DNA from 2 places in the Pseudomonas sp. 05N432 genome. Region 2 is predicted to be linked to the other one. Evidence: predicted binding sites of a transcription regulator. Region 2 holds the regulator's gene; the other holds the start of a gene.

Region 1 (5,007 bases), on a different contig from region 2:
GATGATTGCCTCATGCGGCTCGTCCATCGTCAGCACATGCAGGATGTTGCCAAACGGATCGAGTTGCGCACGCACTGGCCGCGGCAGGTCGAGCCGCCAGCTCAGTACGTGCTGACGCTCGCTGTCGTGAGGCGTCAATCGCAAATACTGGATGCTTGCCCGCACCTGATCTTCGTAGTGATAGGTGGTCTCGTGGCTAATGGAAAGTCTCATGCAGCCTCCAGATAGGAACTGTGTATGGCGTTGCCCAACTGGCGCACCAGCGGGATGAACTCGGTCAGCCAGGCGTGCAGGCCTTCGGCGAGGATTTCGTTGATGCCGGTGTATCGCAGCCGCGCATCCACTTCTGCTGCCAGACGTTGCGCAGGACGGCCATTGGTCCCCGGCAGGCTGGCGAGGATCTGGTCGATTTCCTCAGTGCAGGCACGCAGCGAACGCGGTACGTCGGCACGTAGCAGCAACAGCTCGGCGACGTGCCGCGCGCCAGGGGCGTCGCGGTAGATCTCGGTGTACGCCTCGAACGACGACAAGGCCCGCAGCAACGCACTCCACTGGTAATACGCATAGGCCGTACCATCGCTGACCGCCTCGGCCTGATCGCCGGCCATTTCGTAGCGGGCATCGAGCAGGCGCAGCGTGTTGTCGGCCCTTTCAATGAAGGTCCCCAGGCGAATGAAACGGAAGGCATCGTTGCGCATAATGGTGCCGTAGCATGCGCCCCGGAACAGGTGCGAACGTTCTTTGATCCACTCGCAGAAACGGCTCATGCCATAGCGACTGAGGCCCTGTTCGGCGATACCGCGAATTTCCAGCCAGGTCGCGTTGATGTTTTCCCACATGTCGGCGGTGATCCGCCCACGTACTGCATGAGCGCTGACCCGCGCGGCGCCGAGGCAACTGTAGATACTGGCCGGGTTGGCCACATCCAGGGCAAAAAAGTGCAGCAAGCGCTCGGCGTGCAATTGACCGTGGCGCTCCAGGTAATCGTCCAGCGTGCCGGTGATCAGCAAGGGCATCGCCAATTCGTGCAGACCATCGCCGCGGCCATCCTGCGGCATCAATGACAGCGAATAACTGATGTCGAGCATCCGTGCGAGGTTTTCCGCCCGCTCCAGGTAACGCGACATCCAGTACAAATCCGAGGCAGTTCTACTTAACATGGCAGGCTTCCTTCAATCCTCGACCACCCAGGTGTCCTTGGTTCCGCCACCCTGTGACGAATTGACCACCAGGGATCCTTCGCGCAGGGCTACACGGGTAAGGCCACCGGGGACGACCCGGGTTTCGCGGCCTGACAGGACAAACGGACGCAAGTCGATGTGCCGCGGGGCAATGCCGTTTTCGACAAACGTCGGGCAGGTCGACAGGGACAACGTCGGTTGGGCGATATACGCGTGGGGCTTGGCCTTGATGCGTGCGCGGAACGCTTCGATCTCGGCAGCGGTGGCTGCAGGCCCGACCAGCATTCCGTAACCACCGGAACCCTGGGTTTCCTTGACCACCAGTTCAGGCAGGTTCGCCAGCACGTGAGAAAGTTCTGACGGGTTGCGACACTGCCAGGTCGGCACGTTCTTCAGGATCGGCTCTTCGTCCAGGTAGAAACGAATCATGTCGGTCACGAACGGATAAACCGACTTGTCGTCCGCGACACCGGTGCCGATGGCATTTGCCAGCACCACATTGCCGGAGCGATAGGACGACAGCAGTCCTGGAACGCCGAGCATCGAATCCGGATTGAACGCCAACGGATCGAGGAAAGCATCGTCGAGGCGACGGTAGATCACGTCGACGGCTTTCGGACCGTCGGTGGTGCGCATGAACACCTTGTCGTCGCGCACGAACAGGTCCGCGCCTTCCACCAGCTCCACGCCCATCTCCCGCGCCAGAAACGCGTGCTCGAAAAACGCACTGTTGAAGCGCCCGGGAGTCAGTACCACGACACTCGGATTGTCCAGCGGGCTGGAACTTTTCAGCGTGTCGAGCAACAGGTTCGGGTAATGATCGATGGGCGCGATGCGCTGGGCGGCGAACAACTCGGGGAAGAGCCGCATCATCATCTTGCGGTCTTCGAGCATGTAGCTGACGCCACTGGGCGTGCGCAAATTGTCTTCGAGCACGTAGTACGTGCCGTCGCCATCGCGCACCAGATCGACGCCAGAGATGTGCGAATAGATATCGCGATGTAGATCCAGCCCTTGCATGGCGAGCTGGTATTGCTCGTTGGCCAGTACTTGTTCGGCGGGGATGATGCCGGCCTTGATGATGCGCTGCTCGTGGTACAGGTCGGCAAGGAACATGTTCAATGCCTTGACCCGCTGAATACAGCCGCGCTCGACGATCCGCCATTCACTGGCGGGGATGCTGCGGGGAATGGTGTCGAAGGGAATCAGACGCTCTGTCCCCTGCTCATCACCATAGAGCGTGAAGGTTATCCCGGCACGATGAAATAACAGATCGGCCTCGCGTCGCCGTTGTGCCAAAAGCTCGTCAGGCGTTTCAGCTAACCAACGGGCGAACTCCCGATAGTGCGGACGGACCAAGCCGCCAGCGTCGTACATTTCATCAAAATAGGTGCGGATCATGCCGTACTCCTTGTCACCCGGACACCCAGACTTCGCAAGGCCCGTGCCAGCGGCATAAACGCTTAACTATCAATCGGTTGGCTAATCGTCGAAGACACGCCGCACCAATCCTGTGCAGCCAATGCCTCAACCTGTTCGTCCCTCGCTTCATTGCGAAGCAATGCTCATGGTCATTACCGGCATAGCCAGAGTTGGTTTCACGGCCTGTGCGCGGTTGCGATCCTTTGACTTCTCAATGTCCGAAAACGAAAACGGCCAACCCTGAGGTCAGCCGTTGCTGAGTGTTGTCGCTGTTCATAGTGTTATGCGAGTAGCCCTCGTACCTCCTGCTTGACGCCCCATCCTTCGATAATCCCACCCAAAGGCTCGACCACCGCCTCAAAGTCCTGCTCGAAGTCGCCGATGCCGCCATAAGTGGCGTACATCACCTTGCTCAACTCCAGATGCCAGGCACCGTCATCACGCACGCTGACCTGCGCATTCAAGGATTCACCGCGAAAATGCCCTGCCGCCCTGCGTGCCCGCTCCTCATCCGGGAAAATGGCGTAGAACTCGATGGGATGGAACCGTGAAAAGTCAAAACCGCCTTCTTTCATGCGGCGCAGCACACTGCTGCTGATGTCTTCTTGATAGGCTGTGCTCATGAAACGTCCTCCTCAAACTGATGGATAGACTTTCCGTACTCCCTGCGCCCGCAACCGAATGGTGAGGGCGATACGGCAATCAAATTGCCGCCGGGAAACAAGCATGTAGCTGACAAGACCAGACCTTAGCGATCCATTCGCTGATCTCGTTTGCAGAGTAGCCCCAAGTCAGAGTTGCTGCCAAGGCCTGTTTGCGAGTCGCATCAAGTGGTTATGCAATTGGCGTGATACTGAGAATTTCAATGCTGTTCTGATCTTTCAGGCTTTTGACCGTCGGGTCCTCGGTTCGCCCCTCCAGATCATTGAGATCGAGCTCGGCCGGAACAGGGAGGAGTTTTGAGCGAATCAATTGCGCGGCCCGCTCCATCGTGGGTTTTTGTTCGCAATCGAATTGCTCCACGGTCTGCACGCCGTGATCATCTACGAAGGTGACTTCCCACTTTTGCATCGGTGCCTCCTTGGTAAAACCCACAGATGGGCTTACAACATCTCGACCCCGAATACCGGAAAATCGTTCCTCCTGAATCCATCGGTTTGATATGAAAAAGGCCGCCGGTTGGCAGCCTCTTTGCCAAAAGCACGGTATTACTTCTCGGCGCGTGCTTTCAGGGCTTTCAAGGTATTGAAGGGTGCATCGACCACAAACTTGTTGGCCAGCCACGACGGCACGCTACCACCTGGCTCGGTGTGAACCTGATAGGTCACTTCGACCTGGTCTGTACCTTTTGGAACAAACTTCCAGAAGCCTTGAACCTGGGTCACACGAACAAAACCTTTTTCTTCAGGCAGGTAGGTCGGCACACCTTCAAGCTTACGCGTCAGGCTGCCATCGGCGCCCTCGACAGTGGTCACGTGCAATACCGAATCACGCGCGGTCACCGGCCATGGAGTGCTGAACTGAGTGTAGGTCCAGCTTTGATCACCTTCGTGCTTGAGCAACTTCTGCACCTTGCACTCATGAATCCAGGCACACGCGCCGGGCACGTCTTCCTGAAGCGCGCGCAACTTGGCCACGGAGGTCTTCATTACGGTCACACCGCGATAGGCCTTGTACTGAGACCCGGCGACTTCACTCAGGGAAACCTTGATTCCGTCCTCATCCTTGGCAGTTTTCCAGTCTTCAGCCTGGGCTGTCGTGGCCAGCAGAACCGTCAAACCACACAACACAGCGACACGATGCAGCGAACCCATAGTCTTATTCCTTATTGTTGAAGTTCCGTTCGTTGAACACACTACGCCGCGGTCATTTTCTCCCACCAACCGATCAACTTGATGGCTTCTTCCCGGCTGTCGCCGCACACCTCGACATCCGCCTGAAACGCACCACAGACCGCTGGCCGTTCAGGCTTGCCGAAAATACTGCACAGATTATCGACAGACAGTTGCACACAACGTTCTCCCGCGGCTTTGCCATTTGGCATGCCGGGGATGGGTGTGCTGATGGAAGGGGCAATGCAACAGGCGCCACAGCCTTCACGGCAGTTCATGACGACACGCTCCTCGCGACGGGTAATGTGTTGAATAACGTGGACTAGGGTACCCGCTAAAACAGCCGTTTGAAATTGGCCGGATAGAGGTTTTTCGCTCAAACACGCGTGACTGACCAGTCTCCGACAAAGCGTCAGGTGCGCGGGTCACAGATCAATGCAGGTTTTACTGCTTGAACTGAAATTCCAGCGCCGCACCTTCGACTTCCCGGTGCTCTTCTTTGCGCATTTGCAACTGCATTTCGTTGCTGAGCAGGCGACCGTTAAGCTGGAACGGGCTGTCATCCCTGGTTT
Region 2 (5,007 bases):
TATGACGGTATTCCCGCAAGAGCAATATGCGCAGACCGAGCAAGCCGTTAGAATCGACGGCGCTGGTGGTGTATCGACGGGTAACGGAATGAAAGCGTATTTGAAAGACAGCAGGATACACCTGCTATCGAACGTAAGAGGACAGTATGAGGCTCGTTAAAACTCTCCCTATTTTGCTCAGTCTGGGCGCAGCACTGGGAAGCGTGAGCGCCTGGGCTCTGCCGAACGATAGCCAGCAACCCATTCGCATTCAGGCTGACGATGCTCAGCTGGACGACAAGAATGGCGTGGCCACCTACAAAGGTGACGTGATCATTACCCAGGGCTCGATGATCATCAAAGGCAACACCGTGACCATTACCCGCACCAAGGCCGGCGACATCGATGTCGTGACCTCGGTGGGCAACCTGGCGTATTTCGAGCAGTTGCAAAAGCCTACCGACACGAAACCCGTCCAGGGCTATGGGGTGACTATCCAGTACCATGCTTCGCAAAACCGCATCGTACTGATCGACCGCGCCAAGGTGATCAACGAAGGCAACACCACTGAAGGCGAGAAAATCGTCTACGACACCGTCAAGCAGGTTGCTAACGCAGGCCGCGCTACCGGTTCATCGGTGACCGCACCGCGCCCACGAGTCGATATGGTTATCCAGCCGAAAAAGAAAACCGACGAGCAGAAGGCCCAGTAATGGCAACTCTGAAAGCCCAGCATCTGGCCAAGAGCTACAAGAGCCGCCAGGTCGTGCGTGACGTCAGCCTGTCGATCGACAGCGGCCAGATCGTCGGCCTGCTTGGCCCGAACGGTGCCGGCAAGACAACCTGCTTCTACATGATCGTGGGCCTGGTCCAGGCCGATCAGGGGCGCGTACTGATCGACGACCTGGACGTCAGCCACCAGCCAATGCACGGTCGTGCACGAGCGGGTATCGGCTACCTGCCACAAGAAGCGTCGATCTTCCGCAAACTTTCGGTCGCCGACAACATCATGGCCATCCTCGAGACCCGCAAGGAACTCGACAAGGCCGGTCGTCGCAAAGAGCTGGAAAGCCTGCTGCAGGAATTCCACATCAACCACATCCGCGACAACCTCGGCATGAGCCTTTCCGGTGGCGAGCGTCGCCGTGTGGAAATCGCTCGCGCCCTGGCCACGGCGCCGAAATTCATCCTGCTCGACGAACCTTTCGCCGGCGTGGACCCGATTTCGGTGGGCGACATCAAGCAGATCATTCATCACCTCAAGGCCAAGGGTATCGGCGTGCTGATCACGGACCACAACGTTCGTGAAACCCTGGACATCTGCGAAACCGCCTACATCGTCAACGACGGCCAACTGATCGCCGAAGGCGACGCCGAAACCATCCTGGCCAACGACCTGGTCAAGGAAGTGTATCTGGGCCATGAGTTCCGCCTGTAAGCACTGAGGTGCCTGGTCAGTCGCCGGAGCGCTTGCCCCAATAAAACTATACGTATTTATTGTTACAGCGCTCTAGGCAAACACTTCAGTTTCAGGCATATAATTTGCTTATGTTTGGCGCTCCGGCGCCCTGTAGTGGATGGCGCATGTGCGCCGGCGAATAAGGTGTTAAGCCCCTGCCATGAAACCATCGCTAGTCTTGAGAATGGGCCAGCAGCTGACGATGACACCGCAGCTGCAACAGGCCATCCGCCTGCTCCAATTGTCGACCCTGGACCTGCAACAGGAAATCCAGGAGGCACTGGAGTCCAATCCAATGCTCGAACGCCAGGAAGAAGGCGACGACTTCGATAACGCCGACCCGATGGCGGACAATATCGAGCAGAAACCCAACACCGACATCCAGGAACCCTCCTACCAGGAAACCGCGCCTACGGTCGATAACCTCGAGGAAGGCGACTGGAACGAGCGCATTCCTAACGAACTGCCGGTCGACACCGCCTGGGAAGACGTTTACCAGACCAGCGCCAGCAGCCTGCCAAGCAACGATGACGACGAATGGGATTTCACCACTCGCACTTCCGCAGGCGAAAGCCTGCAGAGCCATCTGCTCTGGCAATTGAACCTGGCGCCGATGTCCGACACCGATCGACTGATCGCGGTGACATTGATCGACTGCATCAACAATCAGGGCTACCTGGACGAAACCCTCGAGGAAATCCTCGAAGCCTTCGATCCAGAACTGGACATCGAGCTCGACGAGATCGAAGCCGTCCTGCATCGCATCCAGCAATTCGAGCCGGCCGGTATCGGCGCACGCAATCTCAGCGAATGCCTATCGCTGCAACTGCGTCAATTGCCCGCCAAAACCCCTTGGCTGGCCGAGGCCAAGCGACTCGTAATCGATTACATCGACCTGCTGGGCAGCCGCGACTACAGCCAGTTGATGCGCCGCATGAAGCTCAAGGAAGATGAGCTGCGCCAGGTCATCGAACTGGTGCAGAGCCTCAACCCGCGTCCGGGCTCGCAGATCGAATCCAGCGAAGCCGAGTACGTGGTTCCCGACGTCATCGTGCGCAAAGACAACGAGCGCTGGCTGGTGGAGCTGAACCAGGAGTCGGTTCCGCGCCTGCGCGTCAACCCGCAGTACGCCGGCTTCGTCCGTCGCGCCGACACCAGCGCCGATAACACCTTCATGCGCAATCAGTTGCAGGAAGCGCGCTGGTTCATCAAGAGCCTGCAAAGCCGCAACGAAACCCTGATGAAAGTCGCCACCCAGATCGTCGAGCACCAGCGCGGCTTCCTTGAGTACGGCGATGAAGCCATGAAGCCGTTGGTCCTGCATGACATCGCGGAAGCGGTCGGCATGCACGAGTCGACGATTTCACGAGTGACCACGCAAAAATTCATGCATACCCCACGCGGTATTTATGAACTGAAATATTTTTTCTCCAGCCATGTCAGTACCTCTGAAGGCGGTGAATGCTCGTCCACAGCGATCCGCGCGATCATCAAAAAACTGGTTGCCGCGGAAAATCAGAAAAAGCCGTTGAGTGACAGCAAGATCGCTGGTTTACTGGAGGCACAAGGCATTCAGGTGGCCCGCCGCACCGTCGCCAAGTACCGCGAGTCCCTGGGGATCGCGCCTTCGAGCGAACGCAAGCGGTTGATGTGACGGGCTACGCCATAGCGTTCCAGGGTGTGTTCGAAAGCTTTTCGGACACGCTCTAGTGGCAGGCAAGCCAGCCTGCCGCCTTATGCACTGGCAACGAAGGAGAAGCTGTATGCAAGTCAACATCAGTGGACACCAACTGGAAGTGACCGAACCCCTGCGCATCTACATCGGCGAAAAGCTCGACCGATTAGAAAGGCATTTCGACAAGATCACCAATGTGCAGGTCACGTTGACCGTCGAGAAGCTGCTGCAGAAAATCGAAGCCACGCTGCATATCCCCGGTGGAGAAGTGGTCGCCAACGCTGAGCATAACGACATGTATGCCGCGATCGACGCCCTGACCGACAAGCTGGATAAACAACTCAAAAAGCATAAGGAAAAGACCCAGAGCCTCCTCCAGGGCGCGACCGGTCGTTAACACTCCCAACCCATGATCCGACTTGAAAACATCCTGACCCCCGGCCGTTCCTTGGTGAACGTGCCGGGCGGCAGTAAAAAGAAAGCCCTCGAACAAATTGCCAACCTGATCGCCCGTGAAGTGCCGGGTCTGGCCATGCAGGATGTCTTTGAGAGTCTGGTCGCCCGTGAAAAACTCGGTTCCACCGGTTTTGGCAACGGCATCGCCATCCCCCACTGCCGCCTCAAAGGTTGCGAGTCGCCCATCAGTGCCTTGATGCACCTGGACGCCCCTATAGATTTCGACGCCATCGATGGTGCTCCGGTCGACCTGCTATTCGTTCTGCTGGTCCCGCAAGCCGCCACCGATGCGCACCTGGAACTGCTCCGCCAGATCGCCAGCATGCTCGATCGCAAAGAAGTCCGTGATCGCCTGCGCAGCGCAAAAAGTAATGAAGCCTTGTACCAGGTTGTCCTCGACGAGCAGAACGGTCACTAATCATGCGTTTGATCATCGTCAGCGGCCGCTCCGGCTCAGGTAAAAGCACCGCCCTCGATGTACTGGAGGACAGCGGTTATTACTGCATCGACAACCTCCCGGCCGGCCTGCTACCGGAATTGGCCGAGCGCGCACTGATTCACACCGAACTGGCGCAACCACTGGTCGCGGTTTCCATTGATGCGCGCAACCTGCCCAGCCACCTTTCACGCTTCCCGGAGCTGCTGGAAGAAGTGCGCAGTCGGCACATCCAATGCGATGTGCTGTATCTGGACGCCGACGAAGAAACCTTGCTCAAGCGTTTCTCGGAAACCCGCCGCCGGCATCCGCTGAGCAACGCCAACCGCTCGCTGGCCGAAGCCATCAATGACGAGACCAATCTGCTGGGGCCGATTGCCGACCTGGCAGACCTCAAGGTCAATACCACCAATCTGAACCTGTATCAGCTGCGCGATACCATCAAGTTGCGCCTCTTGAACCAGCCAGAGCCGGGCACTGCGTTTCTGGTGGAATCCTTCGGCTTCAAGCGGGGCATGCCGGTGGATGCCGATCTGGTGTTCGACGTACGTTGCTTGCCGAACCCGTACTGGAAGCCGGAACTGCGCGCTCAGTCCGGGCTGGACCAGCCGGTTGCCGAGTATCTGGCGGCTCAGCCGGATGTCGAAGAGATGTTCCAGGACATCTCCACATACCTGCTCAAATGGCTGCCGCGCTTTGCCGCCAGCAATCGCGCTTACGTCACCATCGCCATTGGCTGCACCGGCGGGCATCACCGCTCCGTCTACCTGACCGAACGTCTGGGCCAGGTCCTGCAACAATCCCTGAAGAACGTCCAGGTTCGCCACCGCGACCTTAGCTAAAGGATTCACACCGCGATGCCTGCTCTGGAAATTGAAATCATCAACAAACTGGGTCTGCATGCCCGTGCTTCAGCCAAATTCGTTGGCAAAGCTGCGGAGTTTCCCTGTGAGATCAGAGTGGGCCGCACCCCCGACAAGGACAAGATGGTCGATGGCAAAA

What was found. The regulator sigma-54, encoded in region 2, starts transcription at its own class of promoters, with help from an activator protein. The targets are predictions, from matches to a motif close to ANTGGCATNNANNTTGCTNT.
Region 1: AC1DHT_RS08860 (circularly permuted type 2 ATP-grasp protein) is a predicted target of sigma-54. The motif match lies at 2,614-2,633, and genes of this name have one in related genera.

The regions. Positions count from the first base shown of each region.
Region 1 is NZ_JBFTMM010000006.1:175,801-180,807, reverse strand. It holds gene AC1DHT_RS08870 (transglutaminase family protein) at 1-213, opposite strand, end outside; gene AC1DHT_RS08865 (alpha-E domain-containing protein) at 210-1,160, opposite strand; gene AC1DHT_RS08860 (circularly permuted type 2 ATP-grasp protein) at 1,173-2,582, opposite strand; gene AC1DHT_RS08855 (ribonuclease E inhibitor RraB) at 2,885-3,226, opposite strand; gene AC1DHT_RS08850 (hypothetical protein) at 3,438-3,674, opposite strand; gene AC1DHT_RS08845 (START domain-containing protein) at 3,812-4,417, opposite strand; gene AC1DHT_RS08840 (YkgJ family cysteine cluster protein) at 4,459-4,713, opposite strand; gene AC1DHT_RS08835 (translation initiation factor 2) at 4,880-5,007, opposite strand, start outside.
Region 2 is NZ_JBFTMM010000014.1:69,162-74,168, forward strand. It holds gene lptC (LPS export ABC transporter periplasmic protein LptC) at 1-160, shown strand, start outside; gene lptA (lipopolysaccharide transport periplasmic protein LptA) at 147-692, shown strand; gene lptB (LPS export ABC transporter ATP-binding protein) at 692-1,417, shown strand; gene AC1DHT_RS16240 (RNA polymerase factor sigma-54) at 1,599-3,092, shown strand; gene hpf (ribosome hibernation-promoting factor, HPF/YfiA family) at 3,202-3,510, shown strand; gene ptsN (PTS IIA-like nitrogen regulatory protein PtsN) at 3,523-3,987, shown strand; gene rapZ (RNase adapter RapZ) at 3,990-4,847, shown strand; gene AC1DHT_RS16260 (HPr family phosphocarrier protein) at 4,863-5,007, shown strand, end outside.